2 linked regions of the Phyllobacterium zundukense genome follow. The protein of the gene in region 1 interacts with the protein of each later gene in a pairwise test. Links are inferred from orthologs where the notes say so. Each region holds a gene or a part of one and is shown in the gene's direction. Other genes may lie near its edges.

Evidence for each region.
Region 2: the proteins of mobA (region 1) and BLM14_RS08435 interact in binary tests that used the Escherichia coli proteins (3 or more experiments, as listed by UniProt). The link is inferred for Phyllobacterium zundukense from one-to-one orthologs.

Annotation. Positions count from the first base shown.
Region 1 is NZ_CP017940.1:1,260,240-1,275,781, reverse strand. What follows is about bases 8,795-11,520. They hold mobA (molybdenum cofactor guanylyltransferase MobA), read left to right. Parts: upstream 8,795-9,705; coding sequence 9,706-10,335; downstream 10,336-11,520. Other genes in these bases: BLM14_RS06170 (ABC transporter substrate-binding protein), read left to right, coding at 11,082-11,520; mobB (molybdopterin-guanine dinucleotide biosynthesis protein B), read left to right, coding at 10,332-10,865; BLM14_RS06185 (DMT family transporter), read left to right, coding at 8,795-9,703. Outside these bases: BLM14_RS06225 (BA14K family protein), read left to right, coding at 133-663; BLM14_RS06220 (circularly permuted type 2 ATP-grasp protein), read left to right, coding at 906-2,318; BLM14_RS06215 (alpha-E domain-containing protein), read left to right, coding at 2,387-3,328; BLM14_RS06210 (transglutaminase family protein), read left to right, coding at 3,334-4,131; BLM14_RS06205 (proteasome-type protease), read left to right, coding at 4,164-4,904; BLM14_RS06200 (L,D-transpeptidase family protein), read right to left, coding at 4,907-6,832; BLM14_RS06195 (gamma-butyrobetaine hydroxylase family protein), read right to left, coding at 7,077-7,457; GTP 3',8-cyclase MoaA, read left to right, coding at 7,681-8,670; more of BLM14_RS06185, read left to right, coding at 8,780-8,794; more of BLM14_RS06170, read left to right, coding at 11,521-11,873; BLM14_RS06165 (ABC transporter permease), read left to right, coding at 12,003-12,716; BLM14_RS06160 (ABC transporter permease), read left to right, coding at 12,713-13,549; BLM14_RS06155 (glutathione S-transferase family protein), read left to right, coding at 13,578-14,198; BLM14_RS06150 (penicillin acylase family protein), read right to left, coding at 14,214-15,542. UniProt on the Escherichia coli protein: Transfers a GMP moiety from GTP to Mo-molybdopterin (Mo-MPT) cofactor (Moco or molybdenum cofactor) to form Mo-molybdopterin guanine dinucleotide (Mo-MGD) cofactor.
Region 2 is NZ_CP017940.1:1,699,706-1,715,429, reverse strand. What follows is about bases 7,809-10,716. They hold BLM14_RS08435 (molybdopterin molybdotransferase MoeA), read left to right. Parts: upstream 7,809-8,612; coding sequence 8,613-9,821; downstream 9,822-10,716. Other genes in these bases: BLM14_RS08430 (Gfo/Idh/MocA family protein), read right to left, coding at 9,837-10,716; moaC (cyclic pyranopterin monophosphate synthase MoaC), read left to right, coding at 8,108-8,611; trpC (indole-3-glycerol phosphate synthase TrpC), read left to right, coding at 7,809-8,111. In the rest of the region: BLM14_RS08480 (glycosyl hydrolase family 65 domain-containing protein), read left to right, coding at 1-106; BLM14_RS08475 (CTP synthase), read right to left, coding at 175-1,803; BLM14_RS08470 (L,D-transpeptidase), read right to left, coding at 1,949-2,626; preprotein translocase subunit SecG, read right to left, coding at 2,836-3,327; tpiA (triose-phosphate isomerase), read right to left, coding at 3,440-4,204; BLM14_RS08455 (SurA N-terminal domain-containing protein), read left to right, coding at 4,358-6,247; trpD (anthranilate phosphoribosyltransferase), read left to right, coding at 6,271-7,290; more of trpC, read left to right, coding at 7,293-7,808; more of BLM14_RS08430, read right to left, coding at 10,717-10,886; BLM14_RS08425 (ThuA domain-containing protein), read right to left, coding at 10,999-11,781; BLM14_RS08420 (ABC transporter ATP-binding protein), read right to left, coding at 11,864-12,874; BLM14_RS08415 (carbohydrate ABC transporter permease), read right to left, coding at 12,880-13,710; BLM14_RS08410 (carbohydrate ABC transporter permease), read right to left, coding at 13,710-14,657; BLM14_RS08405 (ABC transporter substrate-binding protein), read right to left, coding at 14,772-15,724. UniProt on the Escherichia coli protein: Catalyzes the insertion of molybdate into adenylated molybdopterin with the concomitant release of AMP.

The DNA of each region.
Region 1 (15,542 bases):
ATCTGGAACAAAAGCGACAATTGCGCGTTGTTCACTCGACTGATGCCACGCCATTTTGGCTTACCATCTGATGTTTCTTTTTACTCTTACATTGAATGCCAGGCATGTAGCCTCGGGATTTCAGGAGGAAATATGAGAAAGCTCACTTCAGTACTGGCAGCACTAGCGATGTCGGTCGGTTCGATGTCTGCGGGCACGATCCCCGGTTATGCTGCGCCACTGGTGCCGTTGTCCGTTGAAACACCATCCAACATTCAAATGGTCAATGAAGACGCTCGCGTCATCAGACGCTTTCCGCGTGGCGGAAATCGTGAATGGCGTGGTGATCGTGGCTGGCGCGGTGACAATGGCTGGCGTGGTGATCGTGGCTGGCGCGGCGACCGTGGCTATTACCGCGGTGACGGATACAGGTACAATGGATATCGCGGCTACCGTTACTATCGACCCGGATATCGGCGTTACAACGATGCATGGTTCCCGCTTGCCGCATTTGCCGGTGGATTGATCATCGGTAATGCGATCAGCCGGCCGGCTCCCGTTTATCGCACCAGCGGTTCCCATACAGAATGGTGCTATAATCGTTACCGGTCATACCGGGCCTATGACAATACCTACCAGCCTTATGGCGGCCCGCGCCGTCAGTGCTACTCACCCTATCGGTGAGTTAAGCCGACCGTGATTTGCTTCAAGGAGCCCGGTACATCCGATACCGGGCTTCTCTGTATTCAAGCCTCTTTCCCACCAAAAGCGCCCATGCATTAGACGAAATCCCGTTGGATTTGCCTTAATCGCATTACCGTTGCACAAAATTTGAGCGAAACTGACGACTGCGCCATAAACAGCGGAATGTGCTTGCTTTTTTTTCCGAACCCGCTTGAATGACACTTGTGTGAAGGGGGTTATGAGTGAAGCCATTTGATGAGATGATCGAAACCGGCGGTCAGGTACGCCCGCCATATGGACAGTTAAAGTGCTGGCTTGATACCCAGAACCCCGAGCGGTTGGCGCAAAAGGCGCTCGATGCAGAAAATGTCTTCCGCAAGACCGGCATTACCTTCGCCGTCTATGGTGATGAGGAAGCTGCAGAACGCCTCATTCCCTTCGACATAATTCCCCGCATTATTACTGGAAACGAGTGGCGCCGCCTGTCGCAGGGCATCGAGCAGCGCGTGATGGCCCTCAATGCGTTTCTTGATGATATTTATCATCGTCAGGAGATCATTCGGGCGGGCCGCATTCCACGCGAGCTTTTCACCCACAATGATGCCTATTTGCCGGAAATGGTCGGGTTTCGCCCGCCAGGCAATGTCTATACCCACATCATCGGAGTGGACATCGTAAGGACTGAAGAAAACCAGTTCTATGTCCTTGAAGATAATGCGCGCACACCGTCGGGCGTTTCCTACATGCTGGAAAACCGCGAAACGATGATGCAGCTGTTTCCCGAACTCTTCCAGCAGATCAAGGTTCGCCCTGTCGAGACATATCCGAAGCTGCTGCGTCAATCGCTTGCAGCAGTTGCACCTCCGGGGTGCAAAGGTACGCCCACAATCGCGGTCCTCACTCCGGGGATCTATAACTCCGCCTATTTCGAGCACGCATTTCTCGCGGATCAGATGGGTGTCGAGCTCGTCGAAGGTAGCGATCTGAAGGTCGAAAACGGCAAAGTGGTCATGCGAACCACAGAGGGAAATCGTGCCATTGACGTGCTCTACAGGCGTGTTGACGATTCCTTCCTCGATCCCCTCACCTTCCGCCGCGATTCAGCATTAGGGGTCGCCGGGATCATGGATGTGTATCGCTCCGGCAATATCACCATCGCCAATGCTCCCGGCACCGGTATCGCCGACGACAAGGCGCTTTATTCGTATATGCCGGAAATCGTCGAGTTCTATACCGGGCGCAAGGCGATTTTGGAGAATGTTCCGACGCATCGCTGCTCCGAACCCGACACACTCAAGTATGTCCTTGAGAACCTTGCCGATCTCGTCGTCAAGGAAGTCCACGGATCAGGCGGTTATGGCATGCTGGTGGGTCCTGCTGCCTCGAAGAAGGAGTGCGAGGCTTTCGCACTCAAGTTGAAGGCCAATCCGAAGAATTACATTGCTCAACCAACGCTGGCCCTGTCGACAACGCCGATCATGACCGAAAAGGGTCTGGCGCCGCGCCATGTCGATCTGCGGCCGTTCGTTCTTGTTTCGGATCGCATCCGCATCACGCCTGGCGGATTGACCCGCGTGGCATTGAAGGAGGGCTCGCTCGTCGTCAACTCCAGTCAGGGAGGGGGGACGAAGGACACCTGGGTTCTGGACGACTAGACCGATTTGAGGGGAATGAGGGCTGCCAAAGACGGCTCCAGAAATACAAAGAGGGATAACACCGAAAAATGCTTCTTGGCCGAACCGCAAATGGTCTCTACTGGATGTTCCGCTATATAGAGCGGGCAGAGAATATGGCGCGCCTGATTGATGCCGGTTTGCGCATGGCCTTGACAAAAACGTCCGATGCCCCGGAAGAATGGTCATCCGTTTTGATGAGCGCGGGTGTCAAGATCGGCTACGACAACAAGTACAAGGAATATAATGCCAGCCTGGTGTCTGATTTCCTGCTGCGCGATCTCGGTAATCCGTCGAGTGTCATGTCTTGCGTTGAAACAGCCCGCTCGAATGCACGCATGGTGCGCACGGCGCTGACGCGCGAAGCATGGGAAAGTGTCAACGAGACGTGGATGATCCTCAAATCCACGCTGGCGCAGCAAATTCCAGAAACCGACCTTCCGCGCGTCCTCGACCAGATCAAGCGCGAAACCGCGATCATTCGCGGTGCCTTTCACGGGACGATGCTGCGCAACGAGATTTTCAACTTCGCGCGCATCGGTACCTTCATCGAGCGGGCGGACAATACAGCCCGCATTCTCGACGTAAAATATTACGTGCTGCTTCCGTCGATTTCCTATGTCGGCACGACGCTGGACAATTTTCAATGGGAATCGATCCTGCGTTCTGTTTCCGCGCATCGCTCCTATCGCTGGGTCTATGATGTTGAATACAACCCCGTGAACATAGCGGATTACCTGATCCTCAATTCCCGCATGCCGCGGTCGCTTAATTTCTGCTATTCAAATATCGTTGATAATCTGAAATATCTTGCCAATGATTACGGCAAACGGCACGAATGCCATGACATGTCCGAAGGCATTATGAAACGGCTCGAAGACAATGAGATCCGGACCATCTTTGACAATGGTCTGCATGAGTTTCTGAGTGATCTCATTTATCAAACGAACAGCTTGAGCAGCAAGATTGCTGAAGCCTACAATTTCGATTGAAGATCATGCTCCTGAACATCCAGCACAATTCCCACTATCGGTACGACGCTCCGGTGCATTATTCGGTGCTGCGCTTGCGCATGCATCCGCAGAGCAGCCCCGGCCAAAAGATCATCGATTGGGCGGTAACGGTCGAAGGAGCAAAGCAGGAGGCAAGCTACCGCGACGGCTATGGCAATCGCACCATGCTGATAAGCCTTGAACGCGATGTGCAGGAACTCGTCGTTCGTGCTGAAGGACAGGTTGAAACCGAGGATCGGACCGGTGTCCTCGGCAAAGTCTATAATTTCATGCCAATCTGGCTCTATGAGCGCGAGACCGAGCTGACGAAACCCGGCGATGCAATCCGCGAATTGGCAGCAAGCCTTCAGGTCAGATCCGACAAGCTTGCGGTCATGCATGATTTGATGGGCCTGTTGCATCAGAAGGTTGTCTACACACCCGGCTCTACTAATATCCTGACGACCGCCGAAGAGGCATTGGTCAATGGCAAGGGTGTCTGTCAGGACCACACCCACATCTTCCTTTCGGTGGCGCGTCTTCTGAACATCCCTGCCCGCTATGTGTCCGGCTATCTCATGCTGACGAATACGATCGAACAGACGGCAAGCCACGCCTGGGCGGAAGCCCATATTGATGGGCTTGGCTGGGTGGGATTCGATGCGGCCAACGATATTTGCCCGAATGAAGGCTATGTGCGCGTTGCTTGTGGCCTCGACTATCGCGAAGCAGCGCCGATTTCTGGAATACGCTTTGGACCCGGCATTGAATCACTTGCCGTGGAAGTCAATGTAGAGCAGTAATCGGGGCTGACTATTCGGATTTGGGATTCGCTATGACCTACTGTGTAGGCCTTAAACTGGACCGTGGCCTTGTGTTCATGTCTGACACAAGAACCAACGCTGGTGTCGACAACATCTCGACATTCAAGAAAATGTACACGTGGGCCAAGACTGGCGATCGCGTCATTACGCTGCTTTCCGCCGGCAATCTTGCAACGACACAAGCCGTCATCAGCATCCTGAACGAACGGACAAAAACACCCTCCGAACGGTCGCCGTCGATCTATGACATGCCGTCGATGTTCCAGACGGCTCGGCTTGTCGGCGATACCATAAGGCATGTCATCGAAGAGGTGGATTCGGGTGGACAACGTGCCGATTCATTTGGCGCATCGATCATCCTCGGCGGTCAGATCAAAGGTGGCGATCCGCGTCTCTTTCTGATCTACCCAGAGGGCAACTTCATTGAATCGACGCCCGACACACCCTTTTTCCAGATCGGCGAACATAAGTACGGCAAGCCGATCATCGTCCGTTCCTATGATCCAGCAATGACGTTTGAAGAGGCTACCAAGCTCTTGCTGGTGTCCTTCGATTCAACTCTGAAATCCAACCTGTCAGTGGGTTTGCCGCTCGATCTGCAATTCTATCAATCAGACAGTCTCAAGCTCGGATTCGAGAAGCGGATCGAACGCCACGATCCCTACTACGAAATCATTTCCGAAGGCTGGTCCCAGGCTTTGAAACTGGCATTTCAAAGCCTGCCACCATTCGAGATAGAGCCGAGAAGCTAAATCTAGAGCCTTGCCGTCTGTGCAGCCTGGACATTGCCCTGCCGTATCGCCCGCGTCTTGACGATTGCTTTCTCAAGATAAGCGTCACGCTGATAGACATCGTCGTAGTAGTGGATGTCGCCCGTCATTGCGTCGGGCCAGGCGGTGAAATAGGACACGTAGACGGGCAATTGTTCTTTCACCCTGACACTGCGCTCGTTCTTGCCGAAATACTGTTTCAGATCTTCCACAGGAACACCAAGCACGGCCGCAGCCATATCGCGTGGACGCTCCAGGCGAATACAGCCATGGCTCAAGGCACGCATGTCCCGCTTGAAGTAGGATTTGGCGGGGGTGTCATGCATGTAAATGTCATGGCTGTTCGGGAACAAAATCTTCAGTTCGCCCAGCGCATTGTCGAGGCTTGGTTTCTGACGAATGCCGACACCGCCGCCATTGGCGGCCACCTGCGACCAGTTCACCGAGCTTGACGGCACCACACGGCCGGTTTTGTCATAGACCTCGTAGCCGCTGTTCTCGAGATAAGACGGGTTGCCAAGGATTTTCGGCATCATCTCGTTGAGGATAATCGAACGCGGAACACCCCAGGATGGATTGAAGACAACCGTTTCGATCGTATCGTCGAAGAAGTAGGTCTGGTTGGTCGGCGATCCGATGACAATGTTCATCGCCAGCTTTTCAGCGTTATCATCGAAGTACTGCGCCCGGTAGGCAGGCTGATTGATGAAAACGTAACGCTTGCCGAAATCATGCGGCAGCCAGCGCAAGCGCTCCATGGAATAGAGAATGCGATCACGCCTGGACGCGGTCGTTTCGCCCTGCAGCGCACTGATTGTGTTGCTGCCAATGACGCCATCGGCCTTGCGCCCCTGTGCCGTCTGGAAGTCCTTGATGGCTTCGACGAGGCTGTCGTCATAGACATCAGAACTTTCATGCGCTTGCAGAATAGCCTCATGCGTCGCCAGATAATCCTTGGGCGCCTTTGCCTTGATCAAAGCCACCACGTTGCGGATTTCCGGATTCTGGTCACCAGGACGAATCTTGGTACCGACAGCAACGCGTATGACGGGTTCATTGGTATCGCCAATCTCATGCAGGTTCTGCTTGAGTTCCGTGTACCATTTGTTTTGCGGCGCGAATGCAAGGAGCATGGCGCTTGGGTCGTTGGACGAAGCGAGCTGATCGATCACTTCGCGGGGCTTGACGCGGCCAACAGCAATATCGTGGAATCCGCTCAGACGGTTTGGATTGATGCGGCCCTCGCCCTGATCCATTGCATAACGCAGCGCACGCGCCGACATCATCAGTTCGAATTCCGAAAGTTCCTTCAACCGTGCAGGAATATTGGAACGGTCGTAATCATCGCTCGGCAACGGGACCGCATAATCTCCAGGGTCGAGCCCCTCCTCGGCAGCTTTTGCGAAAAGCGCCGCAACGGCCTTGGCCTTTGGCGTTACGTCATACGATGCCGTCCAGATCGGTCGCTGCTTCGTGGCGTAATAGGAAACGATGGCGTCGGCGATTTCCTTCTCAGCCAGGACATGCGCGTCCTTCAGATGATCGATCTTGAGCCCGAACTGTTCCATCTGCGGAGGCGACGCGACGCCATGGTCGGCAGACGCGGTGAGCTGTGGATCAACCTTGGCAAAATCGACTTGAACCAGTGCTTCCGGCTTGTAGTCGTAATTCGTTGGCGCCGTTACTGTTACGCGCTTGATCGGTCCGGATGGGCGTTTCGCATACTCTCCGCCAACCGGTTCGTTTGGCCGCAATTGGCCATTCTGATTGACGGGCTTGGAGTCGACACGGCGGTTACCGAACAACAGCTCCATCAAATTGTTGGCAGCCGAAGCAGACGTCATGGATACGGCTGTCGCCGACAACATGGCCGCCAAAAAGATCGCACGTTTTTTAGAAAAGGAGTTCATGATTTCCGCCCGGAAGGTACTGTCTTGCCCACGGGTGAACATGGGCCATGGATTTGGTGTGTGGCCAGTTTCATCGCATCCTATTTAGATTCTTTTAACAATGCCCCGCGCCCCACTGATTATTCTCCGGCGGCACTATTTTAAGCGGTGTGCCGATTTCGACACATTTATCGCAATCCATCCATAGAAGGGATCGATGCAAGGCATAACCACTTGATTAATAAGACTTTTACAAGGATAACGCTCAGTGAGATCGCCGCGGAGCAAATGGCTCGCGGCTCAAGCCCTTATCTGCCAGTTCATCGAGATAGGCCTGCCAACGTGTGTCCATGTTGCGGCCGAGATCGATCAGATAGTCCCAGCTGAACAGGCCGGTGTCATGCATGTCATCGAAGATAATGCGTACCGCATAATTGCCGACGGGTTCCATCCTGGCGATCTCGACATTGATCTTGCCGGGGACAGTCACGCGCTGTTCGGGCGAATGGCCCTGCACTTCCGCCGACGGTGAAGCAACCCGCAGGAGTTCCGCGGTCAAAGTATAGGTTTCGCCATTGTCGAAGGCGATCGTCAACGACCGCCGGTCCTTGCTTACACGCAGTTCTTTCGGCCAGGCATTGGTCATGGTGGACACTCCTCACAATCGACCCTTCTCTAGGCACGGCGGGTAAAGGCTGCAAGCGAATCCTCTCGTAGAACGTTCAATATTCGAGCGAAATGTCGCAGCACCAATGCAGACACACTTGCCCGGATGACTGGACAAGTCACTGGCAGCATCCTATCTCTTCAGGAGGAGGAAGTCCTTGGACCACGTAGCGTTGCTCGACAGAACAGCATTCCAGACACCGATGATCGATCCGTTCGGGCGGACGATCAGCTATCTGCGCGTTTCCGTGACGGATCGTTGCGATTTCCGCTGCACCTATTGCATGTCGGAACACATGACGTTCCTGCCGAAAAAGGATTTGCTGACGCTCGAGGAGCTGGACCGCCTCTGCACTGCATTCATCGAGAAGGGTGTGAAAAAACTGCGTCTTACCGGCGGCGAGCCGCTCGTACGCAGGAACATCATGCACCTGATTGGCGAACTGTCGCGCCATCTGCAATCCGGCGCCCTCGAAGAGCTGACGCTCACCACCAATGGCTCCCAATTGGCACGCTACGCCCACGAACTGGCTGGCCACGGCGTCAAGCGCATCAATGTGTCGCTCGATACGCTGGACCCCGACAAATTCCATGCAATTACCCGCTGGGGCGATTTCAACCGCGTCATGGAAGGCATCGATGCGGCACAGCAGGCTGGTCTCAAGATCAAGCTGAATGCTGTCGCGCTCAAGGGCTTCAACGACCACGAGATACCCGAAATGATCCGCTGGGCCCATGGTCGCGGCATGGATCTGACGCTGATCGAGACCATGCCGATGGGCGAAATTGATCTCGACCGCACAGACCAGTATCTACCGCTCTCATTGCTGCGGGCCAAGCTCGGCGAAGAATTCACGCTCGAAGATATTGCCTACAAGACGGGCGGCCCCGCCCGCTATGTCGAGGTCAAGGAGACTGGCGGACGTGTCGGCTTCATCACGCCGATGACGCATAATTTCTGCGAAAGTTGCAATCGCGTACGCCTGACCTGCACCGGCACACTTTACATGTGTCTCGGCCAGGAAGATGCGGCCGACCTGCGAGAACCTCTGCGGGCATCCGAAGGCAACGAGCTCTTGAACGATGCCATCGACGAAGCCATTGGCCGCAAGCCCAAGGGTCATGATTTCATCATCGACCGCCGCCACAATCGCCCAGCGGTATCCCGGCACATGAGCGTTACCGGCGGATAAACTTACTTCCCGGCTCCCCAATATTCCGAATGCGTTGAACGGCGCAGGTTGATATATCAACCTATGCGATTCTGGAGGAGAATCGCTGCACCCATTTGGAATGACGATCTTGGCGCTATCCCCCAATCTGCGTGGCAGTTTGTTCATGGCTATCGGCATGGCGAGCTTCACCTTCAATGATGCGACGGTAAAGTTCGTCGCCGAGCACATGAATATGGGCCAGGTGATGCTCGTACGCGGATCGATCGCCACCATACTGATCCTTGCACTCGCCTGGCACCAAGGTATGTTGATACCGTTGCGCGAAGCTCTGCACAAAATGACAATTCTGCGGGTTATCGGCGAAGTGGTCGGAACGGTCAGCTTTCTTGTCGCTCTTGTCCATGTTCCCCTCGCTCTGACATCGGCGATCCTGCAGGCCCTGCCTCTGGTCGTTACCATGGGCGCGGCGATGTTCTTCGGCGAGCCCGTGGGCTGGCGGCGCTGGATCGCGATCATTATCGGTTTTTCCGGGGTGCTCATCATCGTGCGACCCGGCAATGAGGGTGTAAGCCCCTATATTTTCCTGATTGTCATCACAGTCGTTTTTGCCGCGCTACGCGATCTCGCAACACGTAAAGTGCCCAGAACCATTCCCGTTCTGATGATCTCGGCGTTGACATCGGCCGGCGTTTCCCTGGCCGGAGTGGCGATGATCGGTCCGCTTGGTGGCTGGACGCCGATGACCTTGACAAACACCCTGCTTCTGACGCTTGCGGCCTGCTGCGTCATCGTCGCTTACCACTTCATCATTCTCGCCATGCGTGAGGGCGAGATCTCGTTCGTTGCGCCTTTCCGCTACACCAGTCTGATCTGGGCAATCCTGCTCGGATTTCTGTTCTTTGGCGATTTGCCGGACATTCCGATGATCATAGGCTCCATCATCGTCATTGGCAGCGGGCTTTATACGCTCTACCGTGAGCGTATCGTCGACCGAATGAAGCCGGTGGCGATCGCGGCGGCAGCGGCAACAACTTCACCGGATGGAGTGTGAATGTGCGAATTGCGGGCATAATACTGGCGGGTGGACAATCCCGCCGGATGGATGGGCAGGACAAGGCAATGCTGCCCTTCGGCGATCGACGCCTGATCGACCATGTGCACGAACGCCTATCGCGCCAGATCGAGATCATCGCGTTGAACAGCAACGGCGATCCCGGGCAATTCTCGAATTTGCGCGTGCCGGTGATCCCTGACGACATTAGCGGCTTTGCCGGGCCGCTCGCCGGTATTCTGGCGGCAATGGAATGGGCCAACAATCAGGCCACGCCTTTCTCGCACATCCTGACCGTGGCGATCGACACGCCCTTTTTCCCCGATGACCTTGTCCATACACTTCGCCGCTCCATTGCCGAAGCACCTGGCCATATCGGCGTCGCTGCGTCCGGAGACAGGCTTCATCCGGTATTCGGCCTCTGGCCGGTCTTTCTCAAAACAGATCTTCGCCATTGGTTGAGCGATGATAAAAATCGCCGCGTCATTGCCTGGATCGAAGGCCACCCACATAAAATTGCGGAATTTCCCATTGTGACAACGCATTCGGGCACGCTGTTCGATCCATTCTTCAATATCAATACGCCGCAGGATATTGCCGACGCCCGGCAAAGATGGATCACAACGAAATGACATCCGCCACGCATCACATATTCGGTATCACTGGCTGGAAAAATTCGGGCAAGACCACCCTCACCGTCAAACTCGTGAATGAACTGACACGGCGGGGCTGGAAAGTATCGACGATCAAGCATGCCCATCACGATTTCGATATCGACAAGGAGGGTACGGATTCGTGGCGTCACAGGAAGGCCGGTGCGGGTGAAGTCGCCATTGTTTCGGATCAACGCTGGGCGCTTATGCATGAGCTGGCAGAGGAAGGAGAGCCCTCGCTTGCTGAGATCATTGCCCGCTTTGCACCTTGTGATCTTGTGCTCGTCGAAGGCTATAAGCGTGAGCATCACAAGAAGATTGAGACCAGAAGACTGGAAGGTCGGTCCGGAGAACGCTTGACGCTGAACGACCCGGCGATTGTAGCCATTGCAAGCGACCATCCCATCGCCGGGGAGCACATTCCCGTCTATGACCTCGACGATATACCTGGACTGGCTGATCTGATTGAGCGTGAAACCGGCCTTCGCGACAGGCGTGTCAGAAAATGACGTTTCAACCCGAACGTGCGCAACAAAAGTATAAGGTCAAAAACATTAATGTGATTTTGCCCTTTAGATTCGTTCGGCGACGCACGATTCCCGGTTGCATTTGGCTGAAAACTAGTGGGAATATCCGCGTAGGAGCAGTAAAAAACTGCGACTTGCCCGGAAGGCTGTCCAAAAGAACAGGGGAACAGCCGGGCCATAAAAGAGAGGTTCAAATAAATGCGTATCAACAAGCGTCTCGCACTCGCGATTTCCGCTGCAGCCCTGGCCTTTACCATGGGTGTGGCTCACGCAGAGGACGCCCTTAAGCTGACAATCGCTTCCGAAGGTGCCTACCCGCCGTTCAATAATCTGACGCCAGATGGCAAGCTGGAAGGCTTCGACATCGATATCGGCAAGGCTCTGTGCGAAGAGATGAAGGCAGAATGCACCTTCGTAACCCAGGATTGGGACGGCATGATCCCGGCTCTGCAGGCTGGCAAATTCGACGCAATCATCGCGTCGATGTCGATCACTCCGGAACGTCTGGAGAAGGTCGATTTCTCGAAGAAGTACTACAACACTCCACCTGCCATCGTGGTACCGAAGGATTCCGACATCAAGGACATCACTCCGGAAGCACTAAAGGGCAAGACCCTTGGCGTTCAGGCTTCCACCAGCCACTCGAACTTTGCCGAGGCCAAATATAGCGGCTCCGAAATCAAGATGTATCCAACGGCTGACGAGTACAAACTCGAAATGGCCAACGGTCGTATCGACGCTGCAATGGACGACGTGATCGTGCTCGGCCAGTGGCTCGACAGCGAGGCCGGTGCATGCTGCAAGCTCCTTGGAACCATCGAGCCTGATGTCAAGATTCATGGCCCAGGCGCCGGCGTGACTGTGAAGAAGGGCAATACTGCCCTCGCAGATAAGTTCAGCACCGCTATTGCAGCGATCCGCAAGAACGGGAAGTACAAGGAAATCAACGACAAGTACTTCAAGATCGACGTTTACGGCGGCGAGGATTGAGCCGACCGCGCTGACTTGATAAGAAATGTAGATGGCGGCGAGCCGCCATCTACGCCATGAACTTCGAAAAATGACGGGCTGGCTCGAAAAAGAGCCTGGGGAATAGCCCGCAAGACACGAAAGTTGCCTATGGAAGGCTCAATAGCGTTACTTGGTTTTGGCGAAGGCGGATGGGGCCCAAGCATTGCCAGCGGTGTTCTCGTTACGGTCAGTTTGGCACTTGCAACGCTGCCACTCGGGCTGGCGATCGGCTTTTTTGTCGCTCTCGGCAAGCAGTCTTCCGAACCGTCTGTCAAGCTTGCTGCAAACATGTACACGACGATATTCCGTGGTTTGCCTGAACTGCTCACCCTGTTCCTGGTCTATTTCGGCGGGCAGATCGGTATCCAGATGCTGGGCCAGATGCTTGGCTATACCGGGACTATCGAGATCAATTCATTCATCGCCGGCATGTTCGCGATGGGCACTGTATTTTCTTCCTATGCCAGTGAAGTGTTTCTCTCGGCTTTTCGCGCCATCCCAAAGGGCCAGTACGAAGGCGGCTACGCCATTGGCCTATCCAACGGTCAGACAATGCGCAAGGTCATCCTGCCGCAACTGATCCGCATAGCACTTCCCGGCCTGGGCAATCTCTGGATGATCCTGCTCAAGGACACAGCGCTCGTCTCAGCGATCGGACTTGCCGACATATTGCGCCAGACCTCCGTTGCTGCCCGCGTGACCAAACACGCCTTCCTGTTCTACGGCACGGCTTGCATGATTTATCTCGCGCTTGCCATCCTTTCATCCTTCGTCATCGATGGCATTGATCGTTGGGCGGCCAAAAGCGGGGCAAAGCGATGACCGAGAGCTTCATCAACGCGCGGACACCGACAGTTTTGCGCCCGCCCGCACCGCCAAAACGCTGGACCCGATCACGCGTGATCGGTCACATTCTCGTTGGTATCTGGGCTGCTCTCATCCTTGGTCTGCTGCTCTATCTTTACAGTGCCTGGAATATCGAGCTCGTAAAGAAGTATGGCCCTACGTATCTGTCTGGCCTCGGAACCACGATCACCCTTGTCGGTAGTTCGATCATTCTCGGCGCGGTGCTGTCGGTTCCGGTCGTATTGGGCCGCTTGAGCAAGAGCAGCATCATTTCGACGATTGCCTATTTCTACGTCTATTTCTTCCGTGGGACGCCGTTGATTGCCCAGGTATTCCTGATTTATTACGGCGTCGGCTCATTCAACAAAGAACTCCAGTCAATTGGGTTGTGGGTCCTGTTCCGTGAAGCCTGGTTTTGTGCCCTGCTGGCGTTTGCCCTCAACACCGCAGCCTATCAGGCTGAGATCTTGCGGGGTGCCATCCGCAGCGTTTCATTGGGGCAATGGGAAGGAGCAGCCTCGCTCGGAATTCCAAAATTCGTCACCTTCTGGAAGATCATCCTGCCGCAAGCTTTGATCGTGGCATTGCGACCCTATGGCAATGAAGTTATCCTGATGATCAAAGGCTCTGCAATCGTCGCCTTGATTTCGGTCTATGACCTCATGGGTTATACAAAGCTGGCCTATTCACGCACATTTGACTTCCAGACCTACCTATGGACGGCAATCATTTACCTGGTCCTGGTGGAAATACTGCGGCATCTATGGGATTGGATGGAGCGCCGCATTACGCGCCACCTGATTCGCTAGAAAATCCACCGAAAAGAGAATCTGAACCATGCTGAAGATCTGGGGCCGGACAAACTCGACCAACGTTAAGAAGGTACTCTGGGCTGCGGAAGAAGTCGGCGTCCCCTACGAGAACATTCCAGCTGGAGGCGCATTCGGCATCGTATCCGATCCCGAATATCGTGCGAAGAATCCGAATGGGCTGGTTCCAACGCTGGAAGACAAAGACCTGGTGCTTTGGGAAAGCAACACCATCGTCCGCTACCTTGCCGCACAGTATGGTCAATCGACGCTCCATATCGAGGATGCCGGAGCAAGGGCCAAGGCTGAAAGGTGGATGGACTGGGCAACGTCCACGCTCGCTACCCCGTTCCGCGACGTCTTCTGGAATGTTGTGCGTCTCACACCCGACAAGCAGGATCATGCGGCCAAGGAAAAGGGCATTCAAGACTGCGGCAGGCTATTTGCCATTGTCGACGCTGCACTCGCCTCGCAGCCTTTCCTATCCGGCCCAAAATTCGGTGTAGGCGACATCCCGCTCGGTTGCTTCGCCTATGCCTGGTTCGAAATGCCGATCGATCGGCCAGATCACCCGCATCTTGCCGCCTGGTACGAGCGCCTTAAAGAGCGCCCGGCATATCAAAAGTCAGTGATGGTCCCCCTCACCTGAGCGGCATCTGCTTACCTAATTTTTCGGCTTAAGGCGCCACACCCCGAGCAGGCCTTCCTCATAGGCCTTCTCATCAGTTGGAATTGTGATCGCTTCGGTATCCGCCCATTTCTGCGCGAAATCCCGGTAATTGGACGAGAAGACATTTCCCGATTGGCCCGTGGTCTGGATATAGGTCGAGCGGTCGAGACTGGCGAGATCGAACAGGCCGCGATAGCTGGTGCCATGGGTTACCCGGTAAGGATTGCTTTCGTCGGTAAACGACGATTTTCCTCGATCAAGACTGAAGGCGCCGCCGGATGCAGGCACGGTGACATTGAACAAACGATCGAGCGGGCTGACTTGGGAAAACGGCCGGTGCGCGCCATAGGCATAGTGCAGCGCGCCCCAGTTCCATTTTGATCGGTCAGAGCCCATACGCGTATCGAGATCCTTGACCGCGTCGCCAAGAGCCAGTGCAAGGATGTCGCCGCAACTCTCCTTCTCCGGCGTGCGACCATCGTCGCACCAGTTGCGAGCCGGCGTCGGACCGAGCCAGCGCAACATGGCATCGACATGCCCCTGCCAGAAGGATGGGAAGGCATCACCGAGATCATCTTCAAGGATGCGCTTCATTGCCATCCTGAGCCATGCATTGAAAAGCAAAGGCTCGATGCGTGCGCGGTCCTCGACAAAATCCCACCCGCTCAATTGCGTGATGATGCCCTGGTCCACATCGCCTCTTCCTTCGACCAGCTTGAGCATGACCGGCAACAAGGCCGCATAGGCATTGTCGTAAGCATCGCCCTGTACCTTGCGATTGGTTCCCATCGTCTGCTGGTTTGCACCATAGACCAATGTCTTGATCCGCTCGAACCGCCAGGGTTCATCCCAATCGAAGGTGAGGAAATGCGGGTAACTTGAATCGACGATCTTGGTGTTGGCGGTCGCCAGAACACTATCGGCAGGATTATAGACGCGTGGCAGTTCCTCGTACGGAATAAAGCCCTTCCAATCGTAGGTCGCGTCCCAACCCGGCGACGGGGCGCGGCCCATGATCTGATTGGCGGGGTCACGCATTGGAACCCGCCCCGGCGCGATCATGCCGATGTTCCCATCCACATCGGCAATGACGATCGACTGCATCGGCGTCACGAATTCGCGCATGCCATTCTGGTAATCCAGCACGCTGGCAAAATCCCAGAGCTTCAGGCCTGCCGAAATCGTTGTATCGTCACCAGCCAAGGCGGTCCAGGACAGTGATGCAACTGCGCCCTCTGGAAGGTAGTGGTCAAGCCCGCGATAATCGGCAGGCAAGACCGGGCCGTGCCGCGTGACCAGGCGCTCGAAATTGACGGTGTCGCC
Region 2 (15,724 bases), 440 kb from region 1 along the record:
CCTGAAAATTCCGACACGCAAGCCTGTTCAGTTCAATGCGGATGGCACCAAAACCACTTTGCCCTGCCCTGCGCCCCAGCCGAGCAGCCTCATGCGGCTGCAATAGGCAGGGCGAAGATGATTATAGCAAAAGGCCCGGCAATCTGCCGGGCCTTTTGAACTCACTATGAGCGGTTAGACCAGTCTGCTTTGTGCCATTGCCGCATTGATGAATGAGGCAAACAGCGGATGCGGCTCAAACGGGCGCGATTTCAATTCCGGGTGGTACTGAACGCCAATGAACCAGGGATGGTCCGGATATTCGATGGTTTCTGGTAGGACGCCATCCGGCGACATACCGGAGAACACCAAACCACAATCCTCCAGACGATCCTTGTAATCGATATTGACTTCGTAGCGGTGGCGGTGGCGTTCGGAAATATCGGTCGAGCCATAGATATCCGCGATGCGCGTGCCCGATTTAAGCAGTGCTTCGTAGGCTCCCAGGCGCATGGTTCCGCCAAGGTCGCCCGATTGCGCCCGCTTTTCCAGCATGTTGCCCTTGAGCCATTCGGTCATCAGACCTACGACCGGTTCGCTCGTTGGGCCGAACTCACTCGATGATGCCTTTTCAACACCAGCAAGCGATCGCGCTGCCTCCAGCACGGCCATTTGCATGCCAAAGCAGATGCCGAAATACGGTACTTTCTTTTCGCGTGCGAATTTGGCAGCCAGAATCTTGCCTTCCGAGCCGCGTTCGCCAAAGCCGCCCGGAACCAGAATGCCATGTACTTTCTGCAGATAAGGCGCCGGGTCTTCCTGCTCGAAGATCTCCGATTCGATCCAGTCGAGATTGACCTTCACCTTGTTGGCCATGCCGCCATGGTGAAGCGCTTCTATCAGTGACTTGTAGGCGTCCTTGAGGCCGGTATATTTGCCGACAATGGCAATCGTGACCTCGCCTTCCGGATTGTGGATGCGCTGGCTGACTTCGTCCCAACGCTCCATGCGCGGCTTGGGCGCCGGATCGATGCCAAACGCAGCAAGGACTTCGGAATCAAGACCTTCCTTGTGGTAGGCCATCGGCACGTCATAGATTGTATCGACATCCAGCGCCTGAATGACAGCCGAGGCACGGACATTGCAGAACAGGGACAATTTGCGCCGCTCGGATTCCGGGATCTCGCGATCCGCACGAATAAGCAGGATATCCGGTGCGATGCCGATCGAACGCAATTCCTTGACGGAATGCTGGGTCGGCTTGGTCTTGAGTTCTCCAGCAGCCGGAATATAGGGCATCAGCGTCAAGTGAATATATACGGCGCTGCCGCGTGGCAGATCATTGCCAAGCTGGCGGATTGCCTCGAGAAAGGGCATGGCTTCAATATCGCCCACAGTGCCGCCGATCTCGCACAGGACGAAATCATACTCCTCGTTGCCTTCGACAATGAAGTTCTTGATCTCGTCCGTAACGTGCGGAATCACCTGAACGGTAGCGCCGAGATAATCACCCCTGCGCTCCTTCTCGATGATATTCCGGTAGATACGTCCGGTCGTGATGTTGTCCTGTTTGTTGGCAGGACGCCCCGTAAAGCGCTCATAGTGACCAAGATCAAGGTCAGTTTCAGCGCCATCGTCGGTCACAAAGACTTCGCCGTGCTGATACGGCGACATCGTGCCAGGGTCGACGTTGAGATAAGGGTCGAGCTTGCGAATCCGCACGCGGTATCCACGAGCCTGCAGGAGTGCCGCCAAAGCGGCTGCAGCGATGCCTTTTCCGAGGGAAGAAACCACGCCGCCAGTGATGAAAACATATCGGGCCATGGGCTTATCTCGTTAGTCCTTTGCAAGTGATTTGGCCACAAAAAAATCGGCAGATAAGCCGTTTTTCCCGTCCCAAATATTTTTCAATTCAAACGAAACGGCCAGACACGAGGTCTGGCCGTTTAAATATATTCAACGATTGTTCTTACAGAACAACTACTTCCGTGCCAACGCTAACACGATTATACAGGTCAATCACATGATCATTGACCATTCGAAAGCAGCCATTCGATGCGGAACTTCCGATGGTCCATGGCTGGATCGTGCCGTGAATACGCACATACGTATCCTTGTTTCCTTGCGACAGATAAAGGGCACGTGCACCGAGGGGATTGCCGGGGCCGCCGTCCATGCCGTGCTCATATTTGGCATAGTGGGCCGGCTCACGCTCGATCATTTCCTTGGTAGGAATCCAGCGTGGCCATTCGCGCTTGGTCTGGATTTTCGCGGTTCCCTTGAACTCCAGGCCTTCCTTGCCGACTGCAATGCCATAGCGGCGGGCACTGAAAGCCGACTCAACCAAATAGAGGAATTTTGCCTTTGGATCGATCACGATCGTCCCTGGCTTGTAGCCGGAGAAAGCAACGTCCTGGGGCATGTATTTCGGATCGATACCGTACTTCGTCTTGGCCTTGCCCTGGTTCGCAGGCTTGCGCACCTCGGCAACTTCGATCGGCTTGACTGCTGCGTCTGGATTTGCGGCCGCCTCAGAGGCGTTGCCGCCAAATGGATTCATGATTTTCTTGAGGATCGGTTCTGCCGATGCCGGGCCGGATAGCGCCAGGACTGACATTCCAACAAGCAGAGAGCGACGTGACAGCATAGTTTCAAATTCCCGCATAGATTGCACAACGCCCTCGCGGCGTTTGCCAGGCCCCCGAGGCCAACCTGATATCGCGATATCCGAAGACCGGATTCTTCTCAATGCAAATCGCTGTGAAGAACAGATCTGAATACGTCTTCCCCCTCAAGGGTTGCGGATACGCAACACATTCGTTGCGCCCCGCATAGACAGCATAATAGCAAACAGAACTATTGTGAATTCGGAACCGGATTTGCCGGCGCAGGGGTCACTGGAGCTGTTGGCGCAGGCAAGGTTGATTCGGGCGCAGCAGGCGCTGTTGTTCCAGGTGCGGCCGAGCCAGAAGCCGGTGCAGCAGGCGCATCAGACGACGGCGGAGTCGCGTTATTCGACGACGGTCCACCAAGCTGATTGAGAATGCCGCCGCTTGTTGGTGGCTGCTGGCCAGCGGGCTGATTGCCGGTCGTTGTTGGAATCCGGTTAAGAATATCGGTTGGGCTTTCGCTGTAGCGCGACATGATGCCGAGGGCCAAGGATGTAACAAAAAAGCCGGCCGCCAGAATTGCCGTGGCCCGTGTCAAGACATTTGCAGCACCGCGCGCAGTCATAAAGCCAGAACCTCCACCGATTCCAAGACCGCCGCCCTCAGAGCGCTGCATCAGCACGACGCCAACGAGGGCAAGTACAATCAGAAGATGAATGACGATAACGACGGTTTGCATGGGGTATTTTCTGCTTTCTAGGTGTCGGACGCGGCTCTTTACACCGTATCGGTCAATAAACCAAGCCCGTCAGGCCACAGTTTTCTTGTGCTGTTTACGATCAGATCACCAGTCAGAGGGAATGGTATGCTTCACAGATGGCGAGGAAGTCGGCTGCTTTCAAGCTCGCCCCGCCGACCAGTGCACCATCCACATTCTCTACACCCAGGAGTTCGATGGCATTGGAAGGTTTGACTGAGCCGCCATAAAGTATCCGCATTTTCGCGCCGTCAGTACCAAAACGTTTGGCGAGCGTTGCGCGGATGAAGGCATGAACCTGTTGTACATCGTCAGCAGTCGGCGTCAGACCTGTCCCGATCGCCCACACGGGTTCGTATGCAATAATCGTATTGCCCGCATTGGCGTTGCCGGGAATTGAACCGGCAAGCTGCGTAGCGATGACATCGAGTGTCGAACCGGCCTTGCGCTGTGCCTCCGTCTCGCCAATGCAGATAATTGCGACGAGACCCGCGTCCCAGCCAGCCGCGGCTTTGGCATTGACCACCGCATCGGTCTCGCCATGATCTGTCCTGCGCTCGGAATGACCGACAATGACGTGGGACGCGCCAGCGTCTCTCAGCATATCCGCGGAGATGTCGCCGGTGTGCGCACCAGACTTCTTGAAATGGCAATCCTGGCCGCCGATGCTCAAGGCTTCGCCCTCGACGGACTGCGCTGCTCTGAAAACAAGCGTTGCGGGGACGCAGATCAAAGCGTCGATTTTCTCGCCAATGGCAGAATTTGGCCGGTTGACGATTATGCGCAATTCATCAAGCGACTCCCCCGTACCATTCATTTTCCAGTTACCAGCAACGAGCGGACGGACATCAGGGGTCATTGGGTCTTCCTTAAACGATGGTTTTGGCGAATTTCTGAAGTCTTTGATTGCCTGACTACCAAATTCACTTGATAAAGCAATCGACACAAGCCTTGCATCACGCTATTCCCCCTTAGATTCAATTAAGCCTCTTGACTGATACGGTGACTTTTCATGCTCGACTCTCTCCGCAACGTTGCACAGACCTGGGTGGTCAAGGTGCTCATGGGCCTTCTCGTGATCAGCTTTGCAGGATGGGGTGTCTCCAATACCATACTTGGCGCCATTGGCGGTAATGCCGCCATACGCGCCGGCCATTCCGAAGTTTCACCGGTAGACTATCGCCTGGCCTATGATCGTCAGCTCACCGCCCTTTCGCAGCGTTTCGGACAGCGGCTGACACGCGAGCAGGCGGATGCCATTGGAATTGGTCATCAGGTGCAGGCGCAATTGGTTGCGGGCGTCGTTCTTGACGAACAGGCACGCACCATGTCTCTCGGGCTCTCAAAAGACCGCCTCGCGCAACTCGCGGCAGAAGATCCAGCCTTTCAAGGAGCCGACGGTCGATTCAATCCTGCACAGTTTGATGCTGTCCTGCGTAACGCCGGCATGACCCCGCAGAGCTATCTCGACAATCGTGCGCAGGTAGCACGCCGCCAACAAATCGTTGAAGCAGTGGCCGATGGCATCAAAGTGCCAGATACGCTGCTCAAGGCTATCGCTACCTACAAGGGCGAGTCACGAACCGTCGATTACGTCTCAATGCCCAAAAGCTTCGTTGCCGATATTGCGGATCCCAGCGACGCTGACTTGAAGACGTATTTTGAAGCGAACAAGGAAGCATACAGCGCGCCACAATATCGCAAGGTCAGCTATGTCAAACTTGAACCAAAGGACATTGCAAACCCGGCGACCGTAACACCGGAAGAAATCAAGGCGGAATACGACAAGAACATTGTCCGCTATTCAACGCCGGAGACGCGCACCGTCGAACAGCTGACTTTTGCAAATGACGATGCGGCCAAGGCCGCGCACGACAAGATCGTGGCCGGAACGAGCTTTGAGGATATCGTCGCGTCCGAGGGTAAGACCATGGATGATGTTCGTCTGGGAACGTTTCCGAAGACCGCCCTGCCCGATCAGTCGATCAGCGATGCAATTTTTGCTCTTCAAGCCAATGGCGTCAGTGATGTGTTGAAAGGAACTTTTGGCCCGGTCATCGTTCGCGTTTCTGCAATTGCGCCGGAAGTTATCAAGCCGCTTGCCGAGGTCGAAAAGGATATTCGCGAAACCATAGCCCTGACACAAGCGACCTCGTCGATCGCTGACGTGCATGACGGCTACGAAAACGCCCGTGCCGATGGCGCGAGCATGGCGGAAGCCGCAGCAAAGCAAAATCTCAAGCTGGTAACGATTGATGCAATCGACCAGACGGGACGCGGCCCCGATGAAAAGGACATACCAAATCTGCCATTCGATGAAAATCAGCTAGCAGCGGTGTTCCAGGCCGACGTTGGTTTTGACAACGAACCGTTCAACCTCGGCACAAACGGCTATCTGTGGTATGACGTGGACAGTGTGACCCCGGCGCGTGAACGGACGCTCGATGAGGTAAAGCCGCGCGTCATAGAAAACTGGAAAACGGCCGAACTTGAAAAGCGTCTCAACGCGAAAGCCGAAGAGGTGCGTAAACGCGTTGCCGATGGAACGTCGCTTGATGACATCGCAGCCGAGTTCAAGTTCACCAAGGACACCAAGCGCGGTATTACCCGCGAGAGCAAGGACGTGGATCTCGGAGAAGGCGGCGTCGCCTCGGTATTCGATGGTCCGCAGGGTCTTGTCGGCGTGACGGAATCGGCATCCGATGGTTCGAAACTGATTTTCAAGGTTGCAGAGTCGATCGAACCGGCGAATGTCGGACCGGAATCCCTGACCACTGTGGAACGGGAAGCTTTCTCGTCCCGCCTCGCCGACGATCTGCTTGACCAATTGGTGGCGCAATTGCAGACCGTCTATCCCGTTACGATCAACCAGACCGTCATTAATCAGGCGCTTGCCCGTTAAAGACGATTGCTGCGAGACAGAGAATGGCTGAACTAAAGCGTTTCATCGGCATTGCAGCGGCGGGCAAGGCGCTTTCCCGCGAGGAAGCTGTCGAGGCATTCGACATTATGATGTCGGGACAGGCAACGCCGGCCCAAATCGGCGGGTTGTTGATGGCGCTGCGTGTACGCGGAGAAAACATCGATGAGATCGCTGGTGCGGTCTCCGCCATGCGGTCGAAGATGTTGAAGGTAACAGCTCCATCCAACGCCATCGATATTGTCGGCACAGGCGGTGATCAGTCGGGCTCTTACAACGTCTCGACCTGTGCAGCTTTCGTGGTGGCAGGTGCCGGAGTTCCGGTTGCGAAGCACGGCAATCGTGCGCTGTCATCGCGTTCCGGTGCCGCCGATACGCTTGCCGCACTTGGCATCAATATAGAAATCGGTCCGGCACTGATCACGGCATGCATCGAGCAAGCTGGTATCGGCTTCATGTTCGCGCCGATGCATCATCCGGCAATGAAACATGTCGGTCCGGCGCGCGTCGAGCTTGGGACGCGCACAATATTCAACTTGCTTGGCCCCCTCACCAATCCGGCAGGGGTCAAACGTCAGCTCGTCGGTGTCTTTGCTCCCGAATGGGTTGAGCCGGTTGCACATGTTTTGAAGAGTCTCGGGTCCGAATCTGTCTGGGTAGTTCATGGTGATGGCCTTGACGAAATCACGACTGCCGGCGTGACTAAGGTCGCGGCGCTCGAGAATGGAAAAATCCGCACATTCGAAATCGATCCGGAATCCTTTGGTTTGCGGCTTGTCGATCCCCAGGACCTGAAAGGTGGTACGGCCGACGAAAACGCCGTTTCGCTGCTATCTGTTCTCGATGGGGCGCATGGTGCCTATCGTGATATCACCTTGTTCAACGCTGGCGCTGGCCTTGTTATTGCTGGCGCCGCATCCGACCTCAAAATCGGCATTGAAATGGCTGCCCATTCGATAGACAGCGGCGCGGCGCGAAATGTGCTAAAGAAACTTGTCCACGTGTCCAACAGCGAGGCCCGTTGAGCATGGTTGATATTCTTCGCAAGATCGAGGCCTACAAGCGCGATGAGATCGCAGCCGCCAAGATGCGCGTCACACTTGATGAGGCGAAGGCGCAGGCAAAGAACCAGGATGCGCCCCGTGGCTTCCTGAGCGCTTTGCAGGAGAAGCGTGCGGCGGGACAATTTGCTCTCATCGCCGAGATCAAGAAGGCCAGCCCGTCGAAAGGCTTGATCCGTCCGGATTTCGACCCGCCCGCATTGGCCAAGGCCTATGAGCTGGGTGGAGCCGCTTGTCTTTCGGTTCTGACCGATGCCCCTTCATTCCAGGGTGCGCCAGAATTTCTGAAGTCGGCGCGCGCAGCGACTGGTCTTCCTGCCTTGCGCAAGGATTTCCTGTTCGACACCTATCAGGTCTATGAGGCGCGCAGTTGGGGTGCCGATTGCATCCTCATCATCATGGCGAGCGTCACCGACGATGTCGCCAAGGCGCTCGAAGATACGGCAATGTCGCTCGGCATGGACGTGCTTGTCGAGGTACATGATGAGGCGGAACTCGAACGGGCGTTGCAACTGTCATCACCATTGCTCGGTATCAATAATCGTAATTTGCGCACCTTTGAAGTTGATCTGGCGGTCTCGGAACGGCTTGCGCAAATGGTACCGTCCAACAAGTTTCTGGTGAGCGAGAGCGGCGTCTTCACTCATGCGGATTGCCTGCGGCTGGCAGAGTCGAACATAGGGACTTTTCTCGTCGGAGAAAGTCTCATGCGGCAGGATGATGTTGCGGCCGCAACGAGGTCGCTATTACACGGCACCGAATCAAAGCAGACCGACGCGGCATGACTGCAACTCGCTCTAAACTCACCCATCTCGATGAGACGGGCGCCGCCCACATGGTAGACGTCGGCAGCAAAGCCGAAACAGAACGGGTCGCCGTTGCAGGAGGTTCGGTGAAGATGCGGGCGGAAACGCTTGATCTTATTAGATCTGGCAATGCCGCCAAAGGCGATGTGATAGGAACGGCTCGGATTGCCGGCATCATGGCCGCGAAAAAGACCCATGAACTGATCCCGCTCTGCCATCCACTGCTTCTGAGCAAGATTTCCATCGATGTTGAGGCCGATGAAGCCTTGCCCGGCCTGCACGTTATCGCGACAGTGAAATTGACCGGCAAGACCGGTGTTGAAATGGAGGCGCTGACCGCGGTCTCCGTTGCGTGTCTGACAATTTACGACATGGCGAAAGCGGCCGATAAAGCGATGATCATTCAGGACATTCGCCTCCTGCAGAAGAGCGGCGGCAAGTCCGGCAATTGGTCCGCCAACGCGGCAAGCGAGAAATAGCATGACAGGTCTCCTTCCCGTCGACGAAGCGCGGGCACGCATTCTTGCTGGCGCCCTGAAACTTGACGCCGAAACTGTCCCACTTTCCGCCGCCGGGAGCCGAGTCCTTGCTGCAAACCTGCATGCCAAACGGCAGCAACCGCCCTTTGCCGCTTCAGCCATGGACGGGTATGCCGTACGGGCAGTTGACGTGGCAACCGTGCCGTGTTCATTGAAACTGATCGGTCAGTCCGCGGCAGGGCACGCCTTTTCAGGTGTTGTGAATAGCGGAGAAGCGGTGCGTATCTTTACCGGCGCACCGGTGCCGGAGGGTGCCGACAGCGTCGTGATCCAGGAAAACACCGTTCCAGGAGACCAACAGGTCGAAATCATCGAGACAGTCACCCTGAGCCGGAACATCCGCAAGGCAGGGCTGGATTTCAATCAAGGAGATTTGCTGCTGGAGGCTGGACGGGTTCTCGATCCGGCCGCCCTCTCCCTCGCTGCTTCTGCTGATCATCCGACCCTGCAAGTGGTAAGGCAGCCTCGCGTCGCTATCCTCGCAACCGGCGATGAACTTGTCAGTCCGGGCGAAAATTATCGGCCGGACCAGATCATTTCCTCCAACAGTTTCGGCCTCGCGGAAATAGTGCGTAAGGCAGGCGGTACGGCAATTGACCTTGGAATAGCCGAAGACCGTCTCGAGGCATTGAACGATGCTCTCGATCAAGCAATCGCAACTGATGCGGATATTCTCGTTACGCTTGGCGGCGCTTCGGTCGGCGATCACGACCTCGTCCAGCCAGCATTGGCCGCACGGGGTATGGAACTTGATTTCTGGAAGATTGCGCTTCGCCCCGGCAAGCCATTGATGTTCGGACGTCTGGATGGAATGAAAATCCTCGGCCTGCCCGGCAATCCTGTCTCAAGCCTGATCTGCGCTCATATTTTTCTGACGCCATTGATACGAGCCATGCTGGGCTTGCCGCACGCTCCTGATCTTCGCACCGCCGTGCTCGGCAGCGACATGGGTACCAACGACCAGCGCCAGGACTATGTCCGCGCTCGTATTACAACGAGTGCAGACGGAACGCTGACTGCAACACCCTTCGCTGTACAGGATTCGTCCATGCTGAAATTCATGGCCGAAGCCAACGGCCTGATCATTCGTAGACCGCATGCCTCTGCCAGCCAGGCTGGATCGGCATGCAGCGTCTTGATGTTACGCTAGACAAACTTTCTCTCGTTAACCTTGCAGGCGATGCTCCTTGCGGTCGCTTTCGGTGACATTGGCTAGATCGATTGCCTTTTGCAGTTTGGCCGCATGACGGAATGAAGGCTCCAGTGCCTTGCCCTGCCCGACGGCGTCGACAAATCGCTGGTAGTTCGTCGGAACCGGCTCGACCTCAATCTCTTTCCAGGTGGCCGTTTCGATGTCATCGCCAAGGCAGGCCAGCAGCTTTGAGCCATCATGACGGTGCACGACCTCGAATGAGCCCTTGTCGCCATACACGCGCAGGCGCAGTTCATTGACGTGGCCCGTGGCCCAGCGGCTGGAATGGACAACTCCAAGCGCGCCGTTGGTAAAGCTCACAGTCATGGTGAAACTGTCATTGGCATCGAGCTCATATTCACCGATGCGGTTGCCTTCAGCCTTGTCGAAAGCCTTGAGCCGACAAAAAACCTCGTCAATTTCCGTATCCGTACCGTAGACGACGAAATCGAGAATGTGCACGCCGACATCGCCCAGCGTGCCGTTGGACCCGTGTTTCTTTGACAGGCGCCACAACCACTGGCTTTCGGTGCGCCAGTCACCCCATTGCTTCGAGACAAGCCAGCTCTGCAGGTAGGAGGCTTCGACATGCCTGATCTTGCCGATCTGGCCGCTTGTCACCAGTTTGCGGGCCGCCTGCAATTGCGCAACATTGCGATAGGTGAGGTTCACCATACCGACGAGATTGGCGGCCTCCGCCTTTTCCGCCATTTCCATGGCATCGTGGTAGTTCGTGGCCAACGGTTTTTCGCAAAAAACATGCTTACCGGCTGCGAGACATTTCAGCGTGGTCGCGTGGTGCGCACTGTCCGGGGTTACATTGGCGACCGCATCGAAATCCCCCCAGGCGAGCGCTTCCTCAAGCGAGGTGAATGCCCGCTCGATGCTGTATTTCTCGCGAAACGCCTCGACCCGGTTCTGGTCTACATCGACTGCTCCAGCAAGTGTCACGCCGTCGATTTCGATGAAATTTCTCGCGTGCGCATTGGCCATATGGCCGGTACCCAAGATCAAGAGACGCATTGGTCCAGTCCTTAAATTGAATGCTGCCGTGCAACCCGTCGTGGGTGCAGGCATCGATATGTCAGGTCTGACGGGCGGCGGGGTAAAACCACCGCCCGATCACAGCAACTACCTAGCGGAAACCTTCCTCGCCAGCCTCGTGCAGACTGCCACCACGTGCAGTAATGGGCTCGATCGCCTTCTCCACAGGCACGTTTGGCGCCGTGGTAATCTCGGGATACCGATTGGAATTGTATGCCCAGTTGACCGCATTGCGCAGCACGAGGCCGACTGTCTCGTCGTGATAGGTTGGATAGGTCTCGTGACCGGGGCGGAAATAGAATACGTTGCCCGCTCCCTTGCGGTACGTCAGACCGGAACGGAACACTTCCCCGCCCTGGAACCACGATACAAAGATGGTCTCAAGCGGCTCCGGGACCGAGAACGGCTCGCCGTACATTTCCTCGTTTTCCAGCTCGAAATAAGCAGGCAGGCCCTTGGCAATGGGATGGCCGGGATTGACCACCCACAACCGCTCGCGTTCACCGGCTTCGCGCCAGTGCAGGGCACAGGGCGAGCCCATCAGACGCTTGAAGATTTTCGAGAAATGACCGGAATGCAGGACGATCAGGCCCATGCCTTCCCAGACGCGCTTTGCAACACGTTCGACGGTTTCATCGGCGACATCGCCATGGGCGCGGTGACCCCACCAGATCAGGACGTCGGTCTCTTCGAGGGCTTTTTCAGTCAGACCATGTTCCGGTTCCTGTAACGTTGTGGTCTTGATGGAAAGATTGTCGTCGGCCGCCAGCAGCTTTGCAATCTGATTATGCATGCCTTCAGGATAGATTTCGGCGACGGTTCTGTTCACCTGTTCATGAACATTTTCGCCCCATATGAGTGTTCGGATAGTCATTTTGTATTCCTATTCATACCATTTGCCGTTGGGAGGACTTCAAGAGCAACGAATAACCGGCACAATCGTTGCCCTGATTCTTCTAATGTGCCGCTGCCGGCCTGCCGGTCTGGTCGAAGCGATGGACATTGTTGCTGATCGGCGAGATGAAGAGCCGTTCGCCTGGCTGCTGGCGCGCCGTGCCGTCCTGCCTGACGACAAGTGGGTCCTTCGCGCCGATATCGATATAGAGATAGGTCTCGGAACCGAGGTTTTCCGCGAGGATCAACTGGCCGTCCCAGGCGCCGTCCTTTTCCTTGATTTCGAGATGTTCCGGCCGCACGCCCAGCGTATGTGCCCTGTACGTGTCGGCGTGTTTCTCAGTCAGGAAATTCATCTTTGGCGAGCCGATAAAGCCGGCGACGAAGAGCGATTGCGGCTTTTCATAAAGCTCCAGCGGGGTACCGACCTGCTCAACGATACCATCGCGCAACACACAGATGCGATCTGCCAGCGTCATCGCCTCGACCTGGTCATGCGTCACATAGATCATCGTCGTTTCATGCATTTTCGCGTGGAGCTTGGCGATCTCCAGCCGCGTCTGTACGCGCAACGCAGCATCGAGATTGGACAGCGGCTCGTCGAAAAGAAACACTTTCGGATCGCGGACAATAGCCCGGCCAATGGCCACACGCTGCCGCTGGCCACCGGAAAGCTGTTTTGGCAAGCGATCCAGATAGGCCGTTATCTGCAGCATTTCCGCCGCCTCATGCACCCGCCGTTTGATCTCACCGGCATCGCCCTTGGCGAGTTTCAGACCGAAAGCCATGTTGTCGAAAACCGTCATATGCGGATAGAGCGCGTAGGACTGAAACACCATGGCGATCCCGCGCTGCGACGGCGTCAGGCTATTGACCACCTTGTCGTCGAAGGCGAGCGTGCCAGCCGTGATGTCCTCAAGCCCAGCAATCAGGCGTAAAAGTGTAGATTTTCCGCAGCCGGAAGGGCCGACGAAAACCATGAACTCGCTTGGACTGATTTCAAGGTCGACGCCCTTGATCACATCGAACGTACCGAAGGATTTGCGGACATTGTTGAGATGAATTGCTGTCATTTGAGTTACCCCTTGACGCCGCCGGCGGTGAGGCCAGAGATGATCTTGCGTTGGAAAATCAGGACGAGAACAACGAGCGGTACCGTGACGATGACGGACGCAGCCATGATGGTTCCCCATGGGATTTCATGCGAGCTTGCTCCCGACAGGAGCGCGATGGTGACCGGCACCGTTCGCGTTTCGGTCGAAGACGTAAAGGTAAGTGCAAACAGGAACTCGTTCCATGCCGCGATGAAAGCGAGCAATCCGGTCGTCACCATCGCCGGCCACATCAGCGGCAAGAACACCTTGGTGATAATAACCCACGGCGTTGCGCCATCCACGATCGCCGCCTCCTCGATCTCGATTGGCAGATCCCGCATGAAGGTGGTCAGCACCCACACGGTGAAAGGCAGCGTGAAAATCGTGTAGGAAAAGACGAGGCTCCACAGTGTGTTGTAGAGGCCGAGGAAGCGGACCACCTCGAACAGCCCTGCCAGCACTGCGATCTGGGGAAACATGGAAACAGACAGAATTGTCAGCAGCAGCAAGGAACGGCCGCGGAACCGTACGCGTGCCAGAGCAAAGGATGCGGTGATCGCAATCAACAATGCCAGCAAGACCACCAGGCTCGACACAATAACGGAGTTGAGCAGATTGCGGGTAAAACTGCCGGCATTGATGACCGAAACGTAATTCTCCAGGGAGAACGACGTGGGCCAATATTCAACGGCGAAGAGCGCACTGCCGGATTTGAAACTGGTGATGATTGCGTAGTAGAACGGAAATACCGCCAGAACGACAATCAGGACAACGAGCGCGTAAAAGGCAGTGCTCTTGGTGAGGTTCCAGATCATCAGCGGTCTCCTCCATCCAGGCGCACGCGGCCGAGCCAGATCGCCAGAACAGTCATCAAGGCAATAACAAGGAACAGCAACGTTGATTGAGCTGAGCCGTAGGCGAATTTGTCGAACTCGATCAGATTCTCACGCGCCAGTACCGACATGGTCTTCGTCTGCGAGCTGTTGGGTGTCAGCACATAGATCAGGTCGAAGATACGCATGGCATCGAGCAGGCGGAAGATGATCGCAACCATCAACGCCGGCTTGATCAGCGGCAGGGTTATGCGGAAGAATTGCCTGACCGGATGAACGCCATCAATATGCGCCGCCTCGTAAATGTCTTTTGGAACCATCTGCAGGCCGGCAAGGATCAGGAGCGCCATGAAAGGCGTCGTCTTCCACACATCGACAATCAGCACTGCCGTCATGGCCGTATCGGCACTGGCCGTCCATGCTATGGGCTGACTGATAAGACCCAACCGCATGAAGAGATCATTCAATATGCCGAACTGGTCGTTCAGCATCCACCCCCACAACCTGGCGGAAACAATGGTCGGGATGGCCCAGGGAATCAGGATCGCCGCGCGAACGATGCCCCTGCCCTTGAACTCGGCATTGAGCACGAGGGCAACGATCATGCCGAACAAGGCCTCCAGCGCGACCGAGATGATGCTGAAACGGACGGTGTTCCACACCGCATTCCACCAGGTCGGGTCAACCAGCAGGCCCGAATAGATTGTGCGGCCGCTTTTCAGTTGAATCCAGGACAGGTAGTTCTTCAGTCCTACCCATTTCGCCGCGCTCATATTGGTCAGCGAGGCGTCGGTAAAGGAAAAATAGATCGTCCGAAGCAATGGCCAGCCAGCGACAATGGCGAGCGCTACGATCATCGGTACGAGAAACAGCCGCGCTGACCGGGCGCGCTGCCGCAAAAGCTCTGAACGTGCGGTATAAGACGACATGGTCGTGTTCCTGTCCGGAGTCATGTTTCAGGATTGGTCGGCCAGGCAAGCGGTGCGAATGGTGTCCGGGAGGTTCTGAACACTATCCGCACCGTGCCCTTCGCTGGCAGGGGCCTACCAGCTACCTCCCTGAAGTTCCGTCAGCTTGGCTTCCAGAAGTTCAAGATTCTCGGCGGCGGTACCATTGCCCGACAACGTGTCGTGGACCGCACTCCAGAACATGTTGGACACTTCATTATATTTAACCTTGGTTGGCGCGGACGGGCGCGGAACGGAACTTTCAAAAACCGGCTTCCAGTTGGGGATCAACGGTTGCGCAGCCGCAATATCCTTGTCGTCATAGAGCGCCTTGATTGTCGGCATGCTCGCAAGTTCGATCGCCCTCTCTTTTTGCTGCTCGGGCGAGCCAAGGAACAAGGCGAGCTTGATGGCTTCCTCCGGCGCTTTGGAATATTTGGAAACAGCCAGATTCCAGCCACCAAGCGTTGCGGCGGAGTTTTGGCCTTCTTTCCCGACTGGCAATGGCGCAACATCAAACTTGCCCTTTATCGCGCTGTCACTGCTGCCGCCAAGGGCATAGGCATAGGGCCAGTTGCGCATGAAGACAGAGTTGCCGGTCTGCCAGATACCGCGGGCTTCCTCTTCCGTGTAAGCGAGCACACCTTTTGGCGAGATCGTATCTACCCACCCTTTGGCACGGTCAATGGCGGCAGCCGCATCCGGATTGTTGATCGAGATCGTGCCGTCGGCCTCGACGATCTGACCGCCGCCCGAAGACTTCACCCACTCCAGCGCGTTGCACGTCAGACCCTCATAGGCATTGGCCTGAAACACGTAGCCATACATGCTCTTGTTACCGGCTGTGCGCTCTGCATCCTGGATTTCCTTGGCGGTCGCCGCCATTTCATCCCAGGTTTTCGGAACGGGCTTCTTGTACTTCTCGAGCAGATCCTTCCGGTAGTAGAGCGCTGGCGCATCCGTGAACATCGGCAGCGCGACGAGCTTGCCATCCACAGTCTGACTCTCAATAATTGAAGGAATGTGCTGATCGATCACATCTTTCGCCG